Regions from separate parts of the Streptomyces sp. HUAS MS02 genome, predicted to be linked through region 1. Evidence: riboswitches for the same ligand, from Rfam matches in the RefSeq annotation. Region 1 holds a riboswitch; each other region holds the start of a gene.
What was found. A riboswitch is a leader RNA that binds a small molecule or an ion and turns the genes downstream of it on or off. The one in region 1 is predicted to bind cyclic di-AMP.
Positions count from the first base shown of each region.

Region 1 (6,465 bases):
AGGACGGCCGTCCACTCCAGCTCGGGGCCTACGGAGACCACGGCCACGCCGTTCGGCCCCGTCGGCAGGCCCAGCCCGTGCAGCCGTGCCGCGCCCTTGTCGGTCGTGTACACGACCTTCTCACCGCCCGTGTGCCAGAACTGGGCCGCCGGATCGAGTTCGCCGGAGGCGCTGACCGTGACCTTCAGCGGGTACTCGGGGAGCCCCGCGGCGATCCGTGCCGCGCGTCGCTCGGGGGAGTTGACCAGCAGCCGGGGGTTGTCGGTGCGCAGGGTGCCGGCCCCGATCAGGATGGCGTCGCTGGCCGCGCGCACCTCGTCGACCCGGTCGAAGTCGGCCGGGCCGGAGAGCAGCAGCCGCTCGGGTCCGGTGTCGTCCAGGAAGCCGTCGAGGGAGACGGCGGCGGACAACAGGACGTAGGGCTGGGGCATGGACGCGCTCCCTTGGTTCAAGTTTTAAACAATAACTACACTGTACGTATGACGACCCGCTGGCTCACCCCCGACGAACAGCGTGCCTGGCGCGCCTACGTCGCCGCGAGTTCCCTTCTGGAGGACGCGCTCGACCGGCAGCTCCAGCAGGAGGCCGGCCTGCCGCACCTCTACTACTCGGTGCTGTCCGCCCTCTCCGAGGCGCCGGAGCGCCGGATGCGGATGACCGAGCTCGCCGAGCGGCTGAAGATCACGCGCAGCCGGCTGACGTATGTCGTGACCAGGCTGGAGAAGGACGGCGTGGTGCGGCGCGAGGACTGCAAGTGGGACAAGCGCGGCAGTGTCGCCGTGCTCACCGACGAGGGCATGACCCTGCTGGAGCGCACGGCGCCGGGCCATGTCGAGACGGTGCGGCGTGCCGTCTTCGACCATCTCAGCCCCGAGCAGATCGGCCAGTTCGAGGAGATCTGCGCGGCCATCGCGACGGCGATCCAGGGCGGGGATTCCCGGACGGCCCCCGCCTCGGACGACCTCCCGTGGCGCCGCCGCGCCTGCTCGTCCGGCCAGCAGGACGAGGGCAATCGTGCGTGACGGCCGAGCGGACGGCGTGTGACGGCCGAGGGGACCGCGTGACAGTCGGCCAGGGCCTCGCGCGTGACGGCCGGGCAGGGCCTCGCGTGTGACGGTCGAGCGTGGCCTCGCGTGACGGGAATGTGACGTATCCCCAATCCTGTTGCTTGAAATTTGAAGCACGGGTTAGAGTCACTGCGAGCGCTGTGCTTCAAAACTGAAGCACAGTGACGCCCGCACCAGGACCGGAGAACCCGCATGCCCGACTTTCCCGCTGCCACCCCGCGTGCCCGCGTCCGGGTACCGCTGCGCTTCCACGACGGCTACGGCGTCGACGCCGAACTGGTCACCTTCCACGACCTCGTCGACGGCCGGGAGCACCTGGCGGTCGTCCTCGGCGACCCCGCCCCCGGCACGGCCCCGCTGGTCCGGCTGCACTCCGAGTGCCTGACCGGCGACGTGTTCGGCTCGGCCCGCTGCGACTGCGGTCCGCAGCTGCGCGAGGCGGTGGAGCGGATCGCCGACCGCGGCGGTGTCCTCCTGTACCTCCGCCAGGAGGGCCGGGGCATCGGCCTCTACAACAAGCTCGACGCGTACGCCCTCCAGGACCAGGGCCTCGACACCTACGAGGCGAACGCGGCGCTCGGGCTGCCGGAGGACGCCCGCGACTACACGGCGGCGGCCCAGATGCTGGGTGCCCTCGGCATCGACGAGCTGGACCTGCTCTCCAACAACCCCGACAAGGCGCAGCAGTTGCGCGACCTCGGTGTGGCCGTGCGAGACCGCGTGCCCACGGGCGTCTTCACCACCGCCCACAACGTCCGCTACCTGCGCGCCAAGGTCCTCCAGACCCAGCACACCCTCCCCCTGCACGAGCTGACGGGCGCGACAGGACTGACCGGCCTCTCGGCGGGCTGAGCCTCGTCCGGCTTCCCGACGGCCTCGACCGACCCGCCCGCCCTCCTGATGGGCTGAGCACCTCCCGGCCTCCCGATGGCTGGGCGCGCCCGGCCTCCCGATGGGCTGAACCCGTCCGCCCTCCGCGTCCCTCCACCCCCCCGTCTCCCCCGCTAGCCCACTCGGCCCCGCCGACTCGCCGCGTCGTCCGTCCCCGGAAACCCTGTAGCCGTGGGGCAGCGAGAGGGCGCGGAGGGTATGCGGAAGCCGGGCGGGCGGCGGTTCTCGTACGCCCGTACGCTCGCCCGTGTTCTTCCCGTGCTGCTGATCGCCGTCGGCCTCTTCTACGACCACTTCACGCCGCGCGAGTTCACCGCGGTCCCCTTCTTCACCGCCGCGCCCCTGGTGGCGGCCCCGCTCTTCTCGCTGCGCGGCACGGTGGTCATCGGCGCTGCGTCGGTGGTCGGCATCACCGTCGTACGGCTCTACTACGACGACGCCGGCCCCGAGGACGCGATCACCGAGATCGTCACGGTGACCACCGTCGCCGTACTGGCCGTACTGATCAACCGCCTCGCACGCCGCAGCGACGCCCGGCTCGCCACCGCCCGGGAGATCGCCGAGGCGGCGCAGCGGGCCGTGCTTCCGGTGCCGCAGGAGCGGATCGGCGGGCTGGAGATCGCCGCCCGGTACGAGGCCGCGCAGGCCGGGGCGTCGATCGGCGGCGATCTGTACGCGGTGCAGGACTCGCCCCACGGCGTACGGCTCTTCGTCGGCGACGTACGCGGCAAGGGGCTGGGGGCGGTGTCCGCGGTGGCGGTGCTGATCGGGGCGTTCCGGGAGGCGGCCGAGCAGGAGGCGACGCTCGAAGCGGTGGCCCAGCGGCTGGAACGGGCGCTGGCCCGGGAGGGGACGCGGCGGGAGGCCGCGCGGAGGGACGAGGCGGTGGAGTACGAGGGGTTCGTGACGGCCGTGCTCGCGGAGTTCCCGCACGGCGCGGGCCGCGCCCGGATCGTCAACCGGGGCCACCCCTCGCCCCTGCTGCTGCACGCCGACGGCACGATGTGCACCCTGGACGCCCCGCGGCCCGCGCTGCCGCTCGGCATGGACGACCTGGGCGCCTGGCCGGACCGCGCGGAGGAGACCGGGTTCCCGCCCGGGGCCACGCTGCTCTTCTACACCGACGGCCTGTCCGAGGCGCGCGACGCGCACGGTGTCTTCTACGACCCGGCCGCGCGCCTCTCGGGCCGTGTCTTCACCGCACCGGGCGCCCTGCTGACGACGCTCGCGGAGGAGGTGCGCCGGCACACGGGCGACCGCACCACGGACGACATGGCCCTCCTGGCGATCCGCCGCCCGTGAAATCTGGTCGTCCGATGTTCGTGAGGTGTGGTCGTCCGACGTCCGTAGGTGTGGTCGTCCGGCGTTCGCGGGGTGGAGATGTCACCGAGCGTGGCCGCTCCACCGTTCTCCGTATAACAACTGACGTCACGTCAGAGCAACTGTTACTCGCGAGTCAAGGTCAACTCGCCCGTTTTCGGCCCCTCATGACCCGTAAAGTCCTGCGCGAAGAGCGGAACGATCATTCGGAACAGCTTGGAATGGAGTACTCGCGTCTATTAACGTTCGATAACGCAGCGCGGTCGTCCCAGCCGTCACAAGAGACGGCTCCGTGCTCACGCGCCGAATCCCGCAAGGGAACCGGGGAACCACCAACCCTGGGGTGAATCGCACGGAAACCGCCGTGGCAGTACGCACGACCGGTTTACGCGCGTAGGAGACCTTCCTGCTCCGAACCCGTCAGCTAACCCGGTAGGCGAGAAGGAAGGAAGGAGTACGCCCACGTGGCGTCGAACCGGTCCGCGACCGAAGCCCCGTTCGTGCCGGCCCAACGTGACGGCGAGAGCCAGACGTTCGGCTACGGCAGCTACAACAGTGACAACGAGGGCCCCTGGCAGGAGTGGAATCCCAGTGAGGATTCGCTTCGTCCCGTTCGCGGTCGGCACCGCGTCGCCAAGAAGACCGGCGTACTCGCCCGTAACGGTCTGGCCCGCAGCTCCACGGTCCTCGGCGTCGGTGTCATAGCCGCCGTCAGCGGTGCCGGGATGGCGAGCGCGCAATCCGGCAAGGCCCCCGTCTCCATATCGATGCCCGACATGCCGAACGTCGGCTCGGTCTTCGAGGACGAGGCCGACGAGCCGGAGCCCCAGGGTTCCACCTCCCCCCTCAGCAACGCGGGGCTGATCGCCGCCGACACCGAGCAGGGCACCGCGGACGCCGGTGAGGCGCTGCGCGCCCGCATCATGGCGCAGGCCGAGTCCCAGCAGGACGCCTTCGACAAGGCCGCCGCCGAGGCCGCGCAGACCGCCGCCGCGGAGCAGGCCGCCGAGCAGGCCGCCAAGGAGAAGAAGGAAGCCGAGGCCAAGGAGGCCGCCGCCAAGAAGAAGGCGGAGGAGGAGGCCGCGGCGAAGAAGGAAGCCGAGCGTCTCGCCGCCCTGGCCAAGCAGTTCACGCTGCCCACCTCCTCGTACACCCTCACCTCCAGCTTCGGTCAGGCCGGCCCGTACTGGTCCTCCGGCTACCACACCGGCCTCGACTTCGCGGCCCCCACCGGCACCCTGATCAAGGCCGTAGGCAGCGGCACCATCACGCAGGCCGGCTACGAGGGCTCCTACGGCTACAAGACCGTCCTCACCCTCGATGACGGCACCGAGATCTGGTACGCCCACCAGTCCTCCATCGGCGTGAGCGTCGGCCAGAAGGTCGCCACCGGCGACGTCATCGGCCGCGTCGGCGCCACCGGCAACGTCACGGGCGCCCACCTCCACATGGAGGTCCACCCCGGCGGCTCCACCACCGGCATCGACCCGGCGGCCTGGCTCCGCAGCAAGGGCCTCAACCCGTAACGGCCGACAGCACCAACCCCGGACAGCGACGCCGCGTGGGCCCATGTGCCCACGCGGCGTTCGTCGATGGGGAAACGATGGGGAAGTCGGTGAGGAATGTGGGCGTCCGGTCCGGTCGTTGAGTAGGACATGACTTCTCTTCGCAAGCTGGGCACATCCGGCATCGAGGTCTTCCCGCTCGCCCTCGGCGGCAACGTCTTCGGCTGGACCGCGGACGAGGCGGGGTCCTTCGCCGTCCTCGACGCGTACGCGGCTGCGGGGGGCAACTTCGTCGACACCGCCGACTCCTACTCGGCCTGGGCCGAGGGCAACGAGGGCGGTGAGTCCGAGCGGATCATCGGCAAGTGGGTCAAGAGTCGCGGCAACCGCGACGACGTGGTCATCGCGACCAAGGTGAGCCAGCACCCCGAGTACCAGGGGATGACGGCGGCCAACATCAAGGCCGCCGCCGACGCGTCCCTGGCCCGCCTCGGCACGGACCACATCGACCTCTACTACACCCACTTCGACAGGCCCGAGGTCCCCGTCGAGGAGATCATCACCGCCCTCGACGACCTGGTGAAGGCCGGCAAGGTCCGCGCGATAGCCGCGTCCAACATCACTCCCGAACGGCTGAAGGCATCCCTGGACTTCTCGGCCGCCGAGGGCCTGGCGCGCTATGTGGCGCTGCAGCCCCACTACAACCTGGTCTCCCGGGACACCTACGAGGGCGCCCTCCAGTCCCTCGCCGTCGACTCCGGCCTCTCCGCCGTCCCGTACTTCGCCCTCGCCAAGGGCTTCCTCACGGGCAAGTACCGCCCCGGCACGACGGTCGACAGCCCCCGGGCGGCAGGCGCCGGCGCCTACCTCGACACCCCGGCCGGCCCGCGCGTCCTCGCGGCCCTGGACGACATCGCCACGTCCCGAGGCGCGGCCCACGCCACGGTCGCCCTGGCCTGGCTGTCCGCCCAGCCGACCGTCACGGCCCCCATCGCCTCCGCCCGCTCCCTGGACCAACTCCCCGCCCTCCTGGCCGTAGCGGACCTCACCCTCACCCCCGAAGAACTGAACCAACTGACGGAGGCTTCGGCGTAGTCAGGCGAAGGCAGAGCCGAGGGGCGAAGCGGGAGGCGGCTCGGCCGTGGCGCCGGGAGGTTGGCAGCTGTCCTGTTCTGCGCCACCGGGGGCCGCAGACGGAAACGCGTCCCGCCCGGAGCTCCGGCCCCGCAGCCGATCCAGGCCCGAGCCCTGATCGAGGCCCCCACCCGCTCTCAGCCCAGCAACGCGCTAGTACCGGTAGGGGTTGTACGCGGGGTACGCCGTCACCCCATATGCCCCATACGCCCCACACCCCACAGGCTGCCCGTACGTCCCGTACGCCCCGCACTCATGGCCGTACCCGTACCCATGGCCGTACCCGTACTTCGCCCCCACCTCCCGCCCCGCGTACCCCATGGCCGGCCGAGCCAGCTCCCGCCTGCGCCACAGCTCGAACAGCAACTCCCGCTCCCGCAGCGCGAAGTCACCCCCGGCCCGCCCCCGCAACCCTCGATACCGGTGGAAGGCCAGCTTCGTCGCGTACACCTCGTACTCCGCGATCGACCGGGCCCCCGCCTTCCCGAAGTGGTGCGCCGCGTACTCCCGCGCCACCCGCCGCCCCCGCATCGACCCCAGCACATACG
Region 1 is NZ_CM146747.1:5,178,426-5,184,890, forward strand. Features, by position in the region: gene ACZ9QC_RS22240 (dihydrofolate reductase family protein) at 1-431, opposite strand, end outside; gene ACZ9QC_RS22245 (MarR family winged helix-turn-helix transcriptional regulator) at 480-1,022, shown strand; gene ACZ9QC_RS22250 (GTP cyclohydrolase II) at 1,260-1,919, shown strand; gene ACZ9QC_RS22255 (PP2C family protein-serine/threonine phosphatase) at 2,157-3,260, shown strand; cyclic di-AMP (ydaO/yuaA leader) riboswitch at 3,570-3,732, shown strand; gene ACZ9QC_RS22260 (M23 family metallopeptidase) at 3,743-4,804, shown strand; gene ACZ9QC_RS22265 (aldo/keto reductase) at 4,934-5,878, shown strand; gene ACZ9QC_RS22270 (PrsW family intramembrane metalloprotease) at 6,071-6,465, opposite strand, start outside.

Region 2 (6,465 bases), 4.1 Mb from region 1:
CGTGCAGCACCCGGGAGTGCTCGGCCGTGCGGTCCTTGATGATCCGCCGGTAGGAGGCGATCATCCGGCCGGCCGCCTTGCCGTCGTCCAGCAGCTCCCGCAGCTGGTCGAGGTCGCCGTCGCGGACCATCCTCCAGAACTCGGCGCCGTCCGCCGGGTCGCTCAGCGGCAGGTTCACATTGAGGACGCCGGGCAGCTCGACGTCCGGGCCCTCCAGCTTCTGGTCGGCCGCGTTGCGGAAGTCGAAGATCGTGTGCAGGCCCAGGGAGGCCAGGAACGCGGCGTCCTCGTCGGTCGCGTGCGCCAGGTGGCCGCTGCGGAACAGCACCCCGTGACGCACCCGACGGCCGTCCACGGTCGGCAGGCCACCCACGTCGCGGAAATTACGCACTCCGGTCAGCTCGGGCTCGGTCGACGGGATCTGCTGCGTCACTGGGGCTCCCTCCCATCCGGCCGTCCGCGCGGTGCGCCGACGGCCGCGCACTCGGCATCGAGGCGCGCACTCGACGATACGACACGGGTGCGTACGCCAATGAGTTGTCCACAGCCGGGCGCGGGAGCCCCGAGCAGCTGTCCACAGGCCGCTGCGCCGACGTCACGGCGGTTGTCCACAGGCGCCGTCGAGCGCCGTCGGCGACCTGCGATGATGTCGGAACCCGATCGCACCTGTTCGAATCTGTGGGGACTTGATGTTGGACATCGGAACTGACGGCCGGACCTGGCTTCTCAGCGGACCTGGGAGCAGCTATGCCCTGCGGCTCACCGAGAACGACGAGTTGCTGCACCTGCACTGGGGTCCCCGGATCGCCCTCGCGGACGCCGAGGAGTTGGCCGCACGGCAGCGGTTGCCGTACTGGCCCTTCGAGGCCCCGGTCGACGGACACGAGGAGTACCCCGTCGAGGGCGGACCTCGCTTCACCCGCCCCGCGCTCTCCGTGCGCACGGACAAGCGGCGCGGCACCGAGTGGACCTTCCAGGAGTACGAGGCCGACGGCGACGAGCTGCGGCTGCGCTTCACCGACGACGGACTGCGGATCACCCTGCACTACCGGATGCGCGACGACGTGGTCGAGCGCTGGGTGACCCTCGTCAACGAGGGCCCTGCTGCGGAGCTGCTGCGGGCCGACTCGGCGACCTGGACGCTGCCTCGGCGCGAGGAGGACACCTGGCGCCTCTCCCAGCTGCACGGGCGGTGGGCGGCCGAGTCCCGGCTCGTGCGCGCCGACCTCACCTACGGCGAGAAGGTCATCGGCAGCCGGCGCGGACACACCGGACACCAGCACCTGCCCTGGGTCGCCCTGGACACCGACGCCAGCGAGGAGCGCGGCGAGGTCTACGGCTGCGCCCTGGGCTGGTCGGGTTCCTGGCGGATCGCGGTGGCCCAGCTCCCGGACGCCCGTGTGCAGATCACCGGCGGCGCCGGCCACGACGAGTCCGGACTGCTGCTGCTGGAGACGGGCGGGACGTTCACCACGCCCGTCTTCGCCGGCCTGTGGAGCGACGGCGGCTACGGCGGGGCGAGCCGCGCCTGGCACGCGTACCAGCGGGCGTATGTCATCCCGGACGCGGACCGGGACCGGCCGGTGCTCTTCAATTCCTGGGAGGCCACGGAGTTCGACATCTCCGAGGAACAGCAGGGGGCGCTCGCACGGCGGGCCGCCGCGATCGGGGTCGAGTTGTTCGTCGTGGACGACGGCTGGTTCGGGGCGCGGACCAGCGACCGGGCCGGCCTCGGCGACTGGACCCCCAATCCGGATCGTTTCCCGAAGGGCCTCAAGCCGCTCGCCGAGCAGGTGCACGCCCTCGGGATGCAGTTCGGCATCTGGGTCGAGCCGGAAATGGTCAACCCGGACAGTGAGCTGTACCGGGCGCACCCCGAATGGGCACAGTTCCAACCGGGGCGAAAGCGGACGGAACTGCGCAATCAACTCGTACTCAATCTCGCGCGCGAGGACGTCCAGGAATACCTCTGGGAACGGCTCGACACCCTCCTGTCCAGCGCCCCGATCGACTATGTGAAGTGGGACTTCAACCGCTGCTTCACCGACGCCGGCTGGCCCGGCGAGCCCTATCCGCAAAAGCTGTGGGTGGAGCACGTGCACGCCTTCTACGCCCTGCTGGACCGACTGCGGGCCGCGCATCCGGGGGTCGCGTTCGAGTCGTGCTCGGGTGGCGGCGGCCGGATCGACCTCGGGGTCATGTCGCGGACGGACCAGGTGTGGACCTCCGACAACACCGACCCGCTCGACCGGCTCGCCATCCAGCACGGCTTCAGCCAGATCCATCCGGCCCGGAGCATGGCCGCGTGGGTCACCGACAGCCCGAACAACCAGCTCAACGGGCGGGTCAGCTCGCTGCGGTTCCGGTTCGTCAGCGCGATGGCGGGTGTGCTCGGCGTGGGCGGCGACCTCACCGAGTGGAGCGAGGAGGAGCTGGCCGAGGCCCGGGAGTGGGTGGAGCTGTACAAGGAGATCCGGCCGGTCGTGCAGCGGGGCGACCTGTACCGGCTGCGGCCGCCGAGGGGAGGGCTGAGCGCCGTGGAGTACGTCCACGGTGACGAGGTGGTCGTCCTCGCGCTGCTCCAGGCCCAGCACTACGGAGAGCCGCTCGCCCCTCTCCGGCTGCGCGGGCTGGACCCGGCGGCGACGTACGAGTGCCGCGAAACGGGCGAAACGTACCGAGGTGCCGTGCTGGCGCACCACGGATTGCCGACGGGGTTGCGCGGCGACTTCGATGCGAAGGTTATCCGCCTGCGTCGCACTTGAGCTATCTGTCCGAAATGATGCCGTAATTCCAACAAGCCCTGGAATAAAGCCTACTGGGCCGTAGGTGCGTGAGCAGCGTCATATTCGTGACGTTCCGTCGCCGTCATGTCCACGTAATTCGCGCTGATTTCCAGGGAGGTTGGAATACGGGCTAGACCGGTCTTTTACGGAGCGTGATGGTGAATTGAAGTAAGGATCAGGTAGGAAGACGCACAGGAAGTCCCAATAGTTGTCTCTGTGGGCACAAGTCGCTTACGTTCGGCGTCAATCCGGACGGACGCCCAATCCTGCCGCCGACCGGAGCCTCGTACCGACCCGATCCACGGCAGGAGCGGGGGACCCACAGGAATCACCGCCTGTTCCGGTCTCCGGAACGGCTAGGGGTAAAGCCGTGCGCAAGCACGGCCGGACATCTCCAGTCCGCACCCGACAGCTCACCTCGCAGGCGCCGGAGAGGAATTCGTCATGCCCGCGAAGGGTAAGCACCGCCGTCCGAAGTCCCAGCGCTTCACCCGCTCGATCGCCGCCGCCGGGACCGGTGGCGCGGCGCTCGCGCTGCCGTTGATCGGAGCCGCAGGCGCCCACGCCGCGACCCCGAGCACCACCGTCTCCGGTGTTTCCGAGAAGGCGACCACGATCGCCGCCGAGAAGGCCGCCGCCGAGGCGGGCGCACGGATCGAGCAGGCCGAGAAGGCCGCGCAGGCGGAGAGGGCCACCACCAAGAAGGCGGCTCCCAAGACCTACTCGGTCAAGGTCGGCGACTACCTCGCGAAGATCGCGGACGAGCAGGACGTCGAGGGCGGCTGGAAGCGGCTGTACTCGGACAACCGTGAGGCGGTCGGCTCCGACCCCTCGCTCATCCACCCGGGGCTGAAGCTGACCATCGGTGAGCGGGCCGCGTCGAGCGAGACGTCGCGCTCGTCGTCCAAGCCGCAGCTGTCGCAGTCCTCGAAGCCCGCAGAGTCCTCGAAGCCCGCAGAGTCCTCGAAGTCCTCGAAGTCCTCGGGTACGGCGAAGCAGGAGTCGAAGGACACCCAGGCGTCGACCTCCACGGGCAGCGGCCAGTCGTCGTCCAACGCCTCCGGCTTCAGCCGGCCCATCCTCAGCGCGACCGTCGGTACCGCGTACAAGACCGCCGGCAGCATGTGGTCCAGCGGCTACCACACGGGCGTCGACTTCGTGGCCCCGACCGGGACCAGCCTCAAGGCCGTGGGCGCGGGCACCGTCGTCTCGGCCGGCTGGGGCGGCGCGTACGGCAACCAGGTCGTCATCAAGCTCGCCGACGGCTACTACGCCCAGTACGCCCACCTGTCCTCGATCTCCGTCTCCGCCGGCCAGTCGGTGAGCGGCGGCCAGCAGATCGGCCTCTCGGGCGCGACCGGCAACGTCACCGGACCGCACCTCCACTTCGAGATGCGCACCAGCCCCAACTACGGCTCGGACATCGACCCGCTGGCGTACCTCCGCTCGAAGGGCGTCAGCATCTGATCCACGCCGCCGCACCCGCCGAAGGCCGGACCCCATGACCGGGGTCCGGCCTTCGGCGTCACAGGTTCGAGGACTTCCGTGTGTGGAGGCTCCACCGACGGGGCCCGGGTATTCCGGGTTGACCAACACTTGACACGTGGTCTATCTCACCGTCCGTCAAGCCCTTACTACGGTCGCGTAGGTCACATCCGAAGGTGAATCATGGCCCGATGTGGCAGACGATTCGAAGGGCAGCAGAGCAATGATCGGGTCGTACGTGGCGCTGGGGGACAGCTTCACCGAGGGCGTCGGCGATCCCGGGCCCGACGGGCGGTTCGTCGGCTGGGCCGACCGGTTCGCGGTGCTTCTCGCGGACCGGTTGCCCGAGGGCGACTTCGACTACACCAACCTGGCCGTGCGGGGGAAGCTCCTCGACCAGATCGTGGAGGACCAGGTGCCGAGGGCGTTGGAGCTCGCCCCCGATCTGATCTCCTTCTGCGCGGGCGGCAACGACATCATCCGGCCGGGCACCGATCCCGACGAGGTCGCGGAGCGGTTCGAACGGGCGGTCGTGAGGCTCACCTCGGCCGTCGGCACGGTCATGGTGACGACCGGGTTCGACACCCGTGACGTGCCGGTGCTGAAGCATCTGCGGGGCAAGATCGCCACGTACAACCTGCATGTCCGGGCCATCGCCGACCGGTACGGGTGCCCCGTGCTGGACCTGTGGTCGCTGAAGACGGTACAGGACCGGCGGGCCTGGGACCTGGACCGGCTGCATCTCTCCCCGGAGGGGCACACGCGGGTCGCTCTGCGGGCCGGGCAGGTGCTGGGGGTCGAGGTCCCGGCGGATCCCGATCAGCCGTGGCCGCCGTTGCCGCCGCGCGGGACGCTGGAGATGCGGCGGGACAACATCCAGTGGGCGCGGGAGTATCTGGTGCCGTGGATCGGCCGGCGGCTGCGGGGCGAGTCCTCCGGGGACCACGTGTCGGCGAAGGGGCAACTGTCGCCGGACGACATCAGGTTGCGGATCGAGACCGTGGCTTGAGAACCGGGTCCGCAGCTTGAGGGCCGCCGTGACTTGAGGACCGAGCCGTGGCCTGCGGCCTGCGATGCGCCTTTCGCCGTGGGCGGGTTGCTTCGTGGTCGGCGTCTTGTCCGTTGTGGTTGCTCGCGCGGTTCCCCGCGCCCCTTTGGGGGCGCGGGTGTTCGCCGTGTTCAGCGGGTTGCCGTCGTCAATGAGTCGGGGTCCAGGCCCAGTTCGTGGGCCAGGGCCCGGTCGGCCCATTCCTGGGCCCTGGTGCGGGAGACCGCTCCGTCGTAGGCCGTCATCTGCACCGCCAGGCCGTCCAGCAGGGCGGTGAGGCGGAGGGCGGACGCCGGGGGGTCCGGGCAGTGGAACTCCTCGGCGGCCACACCCGCCTCGATGACCTCGGTGAGAGCCGCCTTCCACTGGCGGTCCAGGTCGCGGGTGACCTCGCGCAGAGCGGGGTCGCGCAGGGACGCGGCCCACCCCTCGATCCACAGCCGCCAGCCCTTGGCCTGGCCGGTGGGGGCGTACCAGCGGACGGCCGCCCTGAGGCGGCGCAGGGCCGTGGTGCGGCGGCCCAGGAGTTTGCGGAGGTGGGCCAGGTCGTCCTCGGCGGCGTGGCGGAAGGCCTCGGCCACCAGGCGTTCCTTGGTGGAGAAGTGGTAGAGGACCAGGGCGTTGCTCACCCCGAGGACGGCGGCCACGTCGGCGATCCGTACCGCCGCGACGCCCCGCTCCTCGATCTGTTCGATGGCGGCCCGGAGCAGCTCCGTACGCCGCTCGGCCACGCTCAACCGCACCCTGCCCACGTGGCAACCCTACCCATGCCCCCGAGCGGCGCCGCAGGCTTCGAGCCACCCCGGCGCCCGCCGGGACGTCAGCGGTGCCAGCCGAAGCGGTCCGTGATCGTCGGCAGGCGGTCGGCGGCGATGGCGTGGGCGGCGGCGCGGGGCGTGATGCCCTCGGTCCCGGCCCGGGTGAGCATCAGGTCGACGAGGGCGCGCATGGAGCGGCGGGTGTGCGTGAACGCCTCGTCGGCGGTGGGGCCGATGTCACCGAAGAGGGTCCACCACCACCAGGCGTTCGTACCGGAGTTGACCACGACGTCGGGCAGCACGGTGACACCGCGGGAGGTGAGCGACTCCTCGGCCTCGGGGAGCACGGGCATGTTGGCCGCCTCGACGATCAGCCGGGCGGTGACGA
Region 2 is NZ_CM146747.1:1,126,895-1,133,359, reverse strand. Features, by position in the region: gene ACZ9QC_RS04790 (tyrosine-protein phosphatase) at 1-433, opposite strand, end outside; gene ACZ9QC_RS04785 (alpha-galactosidase) at 690-2,765, shown strand; cyclic di-AMP (ydaO/yuaA leader) riboswitch at 3,068-3,226, shown strand; gene ACZ9QC_RS04780 (M23 family metallopeptidase) at 3,231-4,253, shown strand; gene ACZ9QC_RS04775 (SGNH/GDSL hydrolase family protein) at 4,495-5,280, shown strand; gene ACZ9QC_RS04770 (TetR/AcrR family transcriptional regulator) at 5,451-6,071, opposite strand; gene ACZ9QC_RS04765 (Glu/Leu/Phe/Val dehydrogenase dimerization domain-containing protein) at 6,140-6,465, opposite strand, start outside.
Region 2: another riboswitch for cyclic di-AMP. It lies ahead of ACZ9QC_RS04780 (M23 family metallopeptidase); the one in region 1 lies ahead of ACZ9QC_RS22260 (M23 family metallopeptidase).

Region 3 (6,465 bases), 3.2 Mb from region 1:
GGCGCTCGCCGCGCTCCGGCTGCTGCGCCGTGAGCCCGAGCGCGCCGCGCGGGCCCGCGAGGTGGCCCGGGAGCTGCACACACGGCTGACGGCGTCGGGCCATGAAGCGGTGCGGCCCGACGCCGCCGTGGTCTCCGTACGCGCGCCGTCGCCGGATCAGGCGGTGCGGTGGGCGGCGGACTGCCGTGCGGCGGGTCTCGCCGTCGGCTGTTTCCGTCCACCGTCCGTACCGGACGGCGTTTCGCGGCTGCGGCTGACCGCCCGCGCGGATCTCACGCGGGAGCAGATCGACCGAGCCGTGGGGATCATCGGCGATACGCGGCCGTGAGTCGGCGTCAGGGCCGAGCGTCGCCGTAAGCGGAAGTGCGCACGCCGTCGGCGGTGGTCACCGAAGCGTGGTGATGAATCCCTCCCAGGCGTCGGGGTCGAACAGCAGGGCGGGCCCCGCCGTGTTCTTCGAATCGCGTACGGCCACCAGGCCGGCCCAGCGGCCGGACGTGGGACGGGCCGTCTCCACGCAGTTGTTCATCCCCGTGCTGCGACTGCTGCGCAGCCATCGCACTCCGTGCAGTTCGGTACTGGTGGGTACGTTCCGAGGCAGTGCGGACATGGTGCCTCCTTACGCGCCGGCGGCTAACCCGGCGATGTAATCCAACGAGTCCTCGGGCGAAAGGGCGTGGATCTGAAGGGCGTTGAAGGCCTCGACATACGCCTTGAGGTCTTCTTTCCGTTCGAGGTAGAGGCTACTCGTCAAGTGGTCGAGAACAACCACGTCCAGATCAGATGTGCTCCGAAATGAGAAAATTACGAAAGGGCCCGTGACGCCGATGTGCGCCCCGGCAGTGAACGGCAGCACCTGCAGTCGCACCTGAGGCAGCCGGGCCGCCTCGACCAGCCGGCCCAGTTGCCGGGCCATGATCTCGGGACCGCCCACCTCACGTCGGAGAACGCCCTCGTCGAGCACGGCGCTCAGCTTCAGCGGCGGGTTCGCGCGCAGCACTTCCTGCCGCGCGAGCCGCACCTCCACGAGCGCGTCGAGTTTGTCGTCTTCCAGCCCCTCCACCGCGGCCCGGGTCACCGCCCGCGCGTACTCGGGAATCTGCAGCAGTCCGGGCACCACGGAGGTCTCCAGCGTCCGCATCCCCCCGGCCTGCGACTCCAGGCTGATGAAGTCCCGGTACGTCGGCGGCAGTACGCCCCGGTACGCGTGCCACCAGTTGTGCCGCCCGCCGCCGTCCTCGGAGCCCGCCAGCGCCAGGAGCAGCTCCCGCAGTTCGGCGTCGCGGACCCCGTACGCGTCCAGGAGCTTGCGTACGTCCGCGGGCTTCACCCCGCTCGCGCCCGTCTCGATCCGGCTCACCTTGGACTGGTGCCAGCCCACGCGGTGGGCCGCCTCGATGCTGGTGAGCGCGGAACGGGTGCGCAGGACACGCAACTCGGCACCGAGCTTGCGGCGGCGCACCGCCGGACCGTACTGCATGGGATTCTCCTTCCGCCCGGCGTGCGAAGTCGGGGTGACGACAGAGGATGGACGAAACCCCCACCGAAATACGGTCGGCCGTCGGATAGTTCACCGCTTCGAGCGACAGATATATGCATATCTTGGTGGATCGTGCCCGTGACAGCCCAGGTAGTGGCAGTCTGGCGCGAAGCACCAGTCCGGGACCGTAGTCGAACCATCCGCTCCCTGTCGGACATCCGGTCCCGTGGGAAAGGGACGCCTCGCCATGGCAGATCACCTGGAAGCATCCGTCACTCTGCCGAGCGATCCCGCCTCGGTGTCCGCCGCCCGGAACTACGTCGCCGGCGTGCTCGCCGAATGGGGTCTGCCGGGCGACACCGACATCGCGGACACCGTGCGCCTGATCGTGTCCGAGCTCGCCACCAACGCCGTCCAGCACACCCTCGGTCAGTCGCCCACCTTCACCGTGGACATGGCCCTCGACCGGGACGAGCAGCTGCGCATCGGCGTCACCGACAGCCATCCACGCTTTCCGAAACGGCTCCCGGCCGCCGTCCAGCAGGACAACGGCCGGGGCATGGTCATCATCCGCTGGCTGACCGCCGAGTGCGGGGGCAGGCTCAGCGTCAGACCCACCCGGGAGGGCGGCAAGACGGTGGCGATCGAACTGCCCTGGACGGTCCCGGCCCAGCCGGTCAGCGCGGGCGGTCCGCAGGAGACGTGACGGCGTCCCAGTTCGTGTCTTCCGTGTCCGCGTTCGTGTCCGGGCCCTGAGGCGTCCTCGATGACGGTGCGGGCGCGGGGGGACGTGCGGGCGTGGTCGGAGTCGAGCCGTAGCGGTCGGAGACACGGCCCACCAGCTTCGGGAGGACGGCCCACAGGCTCAGGCACACGAGGAGGGTGCCGGCCCCGGCGGCGATCCCGGCAGTCCGGCCGAGCGTCACGTCCACGACGAGCAGGACGGATCCGGTGAAGGCCGGCATCAGCACGATCAGGCCCGCGGTGGCCAGCCTCGACGAGACCTGGACGATGACGGGCTTGGCGTTCTGCTGGAAGAGCGAGCGGTGCAGGGCGGCCGGGGCGGTGAAGAGCGTCGCCGCGAGGACCGAGAGCAGCAGGGTGATGACGTACGTGGCGCGCTGGACGGAGTCCAGGTCCGGAAAGCGCGGGGTGAAGGCCAGCGTCAGCAGGAAGGCGAAGAGGATCTGCACCCCGGTCTGGGTGACGCGCAGTTCCTGCAGCAGTTCGGAGAAATTGCGGTCGGCGCGTTCGAGTGGGGTCTCGTTGCGTGCGGGGCGGGTGCGTTCGTCGGCCATGGTCGAACGGGTATCCAAAACCGCCGGTCGCACGCCCGTGGGGGCGGCGGAGCTCCCCGCCGCCCCCACGTGGGTCAGCGGACCCGGCCGTACCAGACGTTCTTCGTCCAGAGCTTCTGCAGCCGGACGACGTCACCCGTCTTCGGCGAGTGCCAGATCTTTCCCTTCCCCGCGTAGATACCGACGTGATAGACGTTCGAGCCCGAGTGGAAGAAGACGAGGTCTCCGAGCTTGCGGCTGCTCGCGGAGATGTGCTTCGTCTTGTTGTACTGCTGCTGAGCAGTACGGGGCAGCTTCTTGCCCGCCTTCTTGAACGAGTAGAGCGTCAGCCCTGAGCAGTCGAACCTGCTCGGGCCCGTGGCGCCGTACTTGTAAGGGGAGCCCTTCTTGGAAGCCGCGACCTTGAGTGCCTTCGACGCCACCGTGGCGGCCTCGGCGTCGGCTGCGACGCCCGGGACCACGATGCTGCCGCTGACAGCGGCGATGGTCAGAGCCGAGGCCGTGCCGGCCCGGGTCAACAGCGACGGGACACGATTCAGCGCAGTCATGCGCAACCCTTCGTCAGCCGCCTGTGAAGGATGACCTGTCGGATTCGGGCTGGCGAAGTTGCCCGGCCGCTGACGCGGCTTCACCCCAAGGGCTGCTCGGCGCGGTCATGGCTTGACCGTTCCGGCGACCCGTCGTGCTTGGGTCCTCCACTCCTGCCGATGCACTTCTGTCGACCGGTCATCCGGGCGGCGGCAGGACTCGGCGTCCACCCGGATCGCCCCGCCGCTGCGGCGGGGGCTTGTCGTCAGGAAGGGATCTTGACGCACTGAAGTCCGAAAATCCCAACGGAACCGTGGATTTGTGGTCTTACTCACCACTCGCCCGTTCGGGTGGACAGACCCTTTTCGGCTGTTGTGTCCAGGCGGTCGAGGAGGTCCGCACCAGCACCGGAATGGTGCATTCCGGCCCGGTACCAGGCGTGTTGCGCAACTTGACAGGTCCTCACGACGTATGGGCCGATGGGTCGATCGCAGTAGGCCGTCCGGACGGCGCGAAACCTGGACCGGACGCTCCGTCAGTAGTACGGCGAGCGCCCCGGGATCGGTTCAGACGCTCTGGTGCTCTGTCCACATTGGTTCGCCGGGTTGGTGGGCGGGGCGGACGGATGTGCGGTATGTCCGATCCGAGTGCTGGGGTGCGGTGGCTGAGCCTGTCCGCGTGCGCAGGTTGACCGACCAGGAGGGGCAGAAGCTGCAGCAGATCGTGTGCCGGGGCAGCAGCAGTTCGGTGCGCTTCCGACACGCGATGATGCAACTGACGTCCGCCGGCGGGAACCGGTTCCCGGTGATCGCCCAGCTGGTGCAGGCCGACGAGGACACCGTGCGCGATGCGATCCATCGGTTCAACGAGATCGGCCTGGCCTGCCTGGACCCTCGGTGGGCGGGAGGCCGTCCCCTCCTGCTGCACCGCACCCACGGAGTCCGGTACTTCCACGGCTGCTATTCGGTCGGCGACGACACGCTCTGGGGCATCAACCGCCGGAAGAAGGGTGCCGCGAACACTGGCAGCGCTCAGGTCGATCCGGGCCGCCCGACCGGACGGCGCCCCATCCACGTCTTCTTGGACAACCTGTCCGCCCACAAGGGTGAGACGGTCCGCCGCTGGGCGAGGAAGAACCGCGTCCAGCTGTTCTTCACGCCGACCGCGTCCTGGGTCAAGCCGATCGAGGCGCACTTCGGGCCGCTGCGGCAGTTCACCCGAAGCGGAAAGTCTGGGAGGCCACGCTCCGCCGGATTCCACCCCGCCTTGGGAAGATGGGAAGACCAGCCCTCGCCATCCGGCGAGCATTCCGAAGGTGTCCTCGTCCGGAAGGGACTCCTCCTTGGCACTCCGCCGGCAACCCTGCCGAGTGATCGTCCCGATCAGGTGCGGTCACAGTAGTGAGGGCCACTGGCAACGGGGTTCACTCACGTGCGGGGCCGGACCTGTGGCGGACCCGGCCCCGCACTCGTGCCGTATGTGCACAGCGGCTGGTCAGGCCGCCCACACCCCCGAGTTCGCCGTGGTCGAGCCGAAGTCGAAGTAGAAGCGGGTGCCGTCCCGGACGTCCGTCGCGACCACGGTCCACTGGCCGGCCGGAGCGGTCTTGAAGGACGACTGGCAGGACGTGCCGCCCGAGCTCGGCAGGAAGCACACCGCGATGCTGGTCGTGGTGTTGGGCTTGATGTTGATGTCGTTGCAGTTGCTGGTGGCCGTGAGGTACGGACCGCCCTGCGGGTACCAGCGGTTGCCGGCGGGCTTGGAGTAGGACTTCGCGCTGCCGTAGCAAGACAGCGCGCTGGACTCGTTCGCCGACGCGGTCGGCGCGACGGCCAGCGCGCCGCCGACGAGCACGGCGGAGAACAGACATGCGGTCATGGTCTTGCGTATGGACACGTGTTTCCCCCTTGGTGGCGAGCCGGGTTCCCCCAGTGGTCCCCCTGGCAGCCGCAGCACGAGCGGCCTCACGAACCTGACCGTTCGCACCGACACCACGGGATGTTCCTGGGCCGCACGGGGCGGCGCACAGGACCAAACCGGCCATGTCGTGTTCGCGACATACTTCCCTCGACTCTCCGCAGACTCACCCGTCCCACTACCGCGGGCGGTCCGACGCCCTAGGCGGGCGAGTCCTCCGGCTCCGGCGGCAGCGCCACGCGCCCCGCCCGCCGCTCGCCGTCCAGCACCCTCAGGGCTCGCGCGAGCGTGGGGGCGTGCACCTCGTGCTCCCCACGCCTGTGCATCAGTTCGAGCGCGTCGCGCAGGGCGGTCGCCTTGGCGACCAGAGCCTGCGCCGCGCGCAACCCGCGGTAGGTGTCGCCCGGTCGGGCCGGATTGATCCGGCCGAGCAGATCGACCGCATCCAGGTAACGGTCGATCAGCTCGGCCTCGGCGCGCGTGAGCGCGGGCAACGGCGGCAGTTCCGGCGGGAGCATCGGCGGCTCACCTCGCGCCGGGGAGCGTACGCGAGGTCCTGTGGCTGGGGATCACCCGATCGGCCAGGCCGTACTCCACCGCGGCCTCCGCGTCGAGGAACGTGTCCCGCTCGATGTCGGCGCGGATCCGCTCCGGGCTCCGGCCCGTGTGCCGGACGAGCATCTCCTCCAGCCTCCGGCGGTTGCGCGTCAACTCCTCGGCCTGGATCGCCAGATCACTGGCCTGCCCCTCGATCCGGTCGGCCACCGCCGGCTGGTGGATCAGCACGCGCGCACCGGGCAGCACGAACCGTTTGCCCGGCGTGCCCGCCGCGAGCAGCACCGCGGCGGTCGAACCCGCCTGCCCCAGGCAGACGGTCTCCACGTCGCAGGTGACGAAGCGGATGGTGTCGTAGAGCGCCGTCATCGCGGTGAACGAGCCGCCGGGCGAGTTGATGTACAGCGAGATGTCGCGGTCCGGCGACTGGTGTTCGAGGTGCATGAACTGCGCCATCACGTCGTTCGCCGACGTGTCGTCGATCGGCGTCCCGAGGAACACGATCCGTTCTTCCAGCAACTTGGCGTACGGATCCATCGTTCGGTGACCCGCACTGGTGCGCTCCGTGAACTCGGGCAGCACATGACGGGCCGACGGTCGGTTCGCGGGCACGCGGTTCGCTGGCATGGGACACGCCTCCTCTGATCGACTCTGTAAAAAATGTACAGGACGTACGTACCGGGGAGG
Region 3 is NZ_CM146747.1:8,402,355-8,408,819, forward strand. Features, by position in the region: gene ACZ9QC_RS36310 (8-amino-7-oxononanoate synthase) at 1-328, shown strand, start outside; gene ACZ9QC_RS36315 (DUF397 domain-containing protein) at 386-610, opposite strand; gene ACZ9QC_RS36320 (helix-turn-helix domain-containing protein) at 620-1,480, opposite strand; gene ACZ9QC_RS36325 (ATP-binding protein) at 1,728-2,186, shown strand; gene ACZ9QC_RS36330 (DUF6328 family protein) at 2,158-2,778, opposite strand; gene ACZ9QC_RS36335 (C40 family peptidase) at 2,853-3,326, opposite strand; cyclic di-AMP (ydaO/yuaA leader) riboswitch at 3,330-3,500, opposite strand; partial or broken gene ACZ9QC_RS36340 (helix-turn-helix domain-containing protein) at 3,967-4,707, shown strand; gene ACZ9QC_RS36345 (hypothetical protein) at 4,801-5,202, opposite strand; gene ACZ9QC_RS36350 (hypothetical protein) at 5,424-5,741, opposite strand; gene ACZ9QC_RS36355 (ATP-dependent Clp protease proteolytic subunit) at 5,749-6,405, opposite strand.
Region 3: another riboswitch for cyclic di-AMP. It lies ahead of ACZ9QC_RS36335 (C40 family peptidase); the one in region 1 lies ahead of ACZ9QC_RS22260 (M23 family metallopeptidase).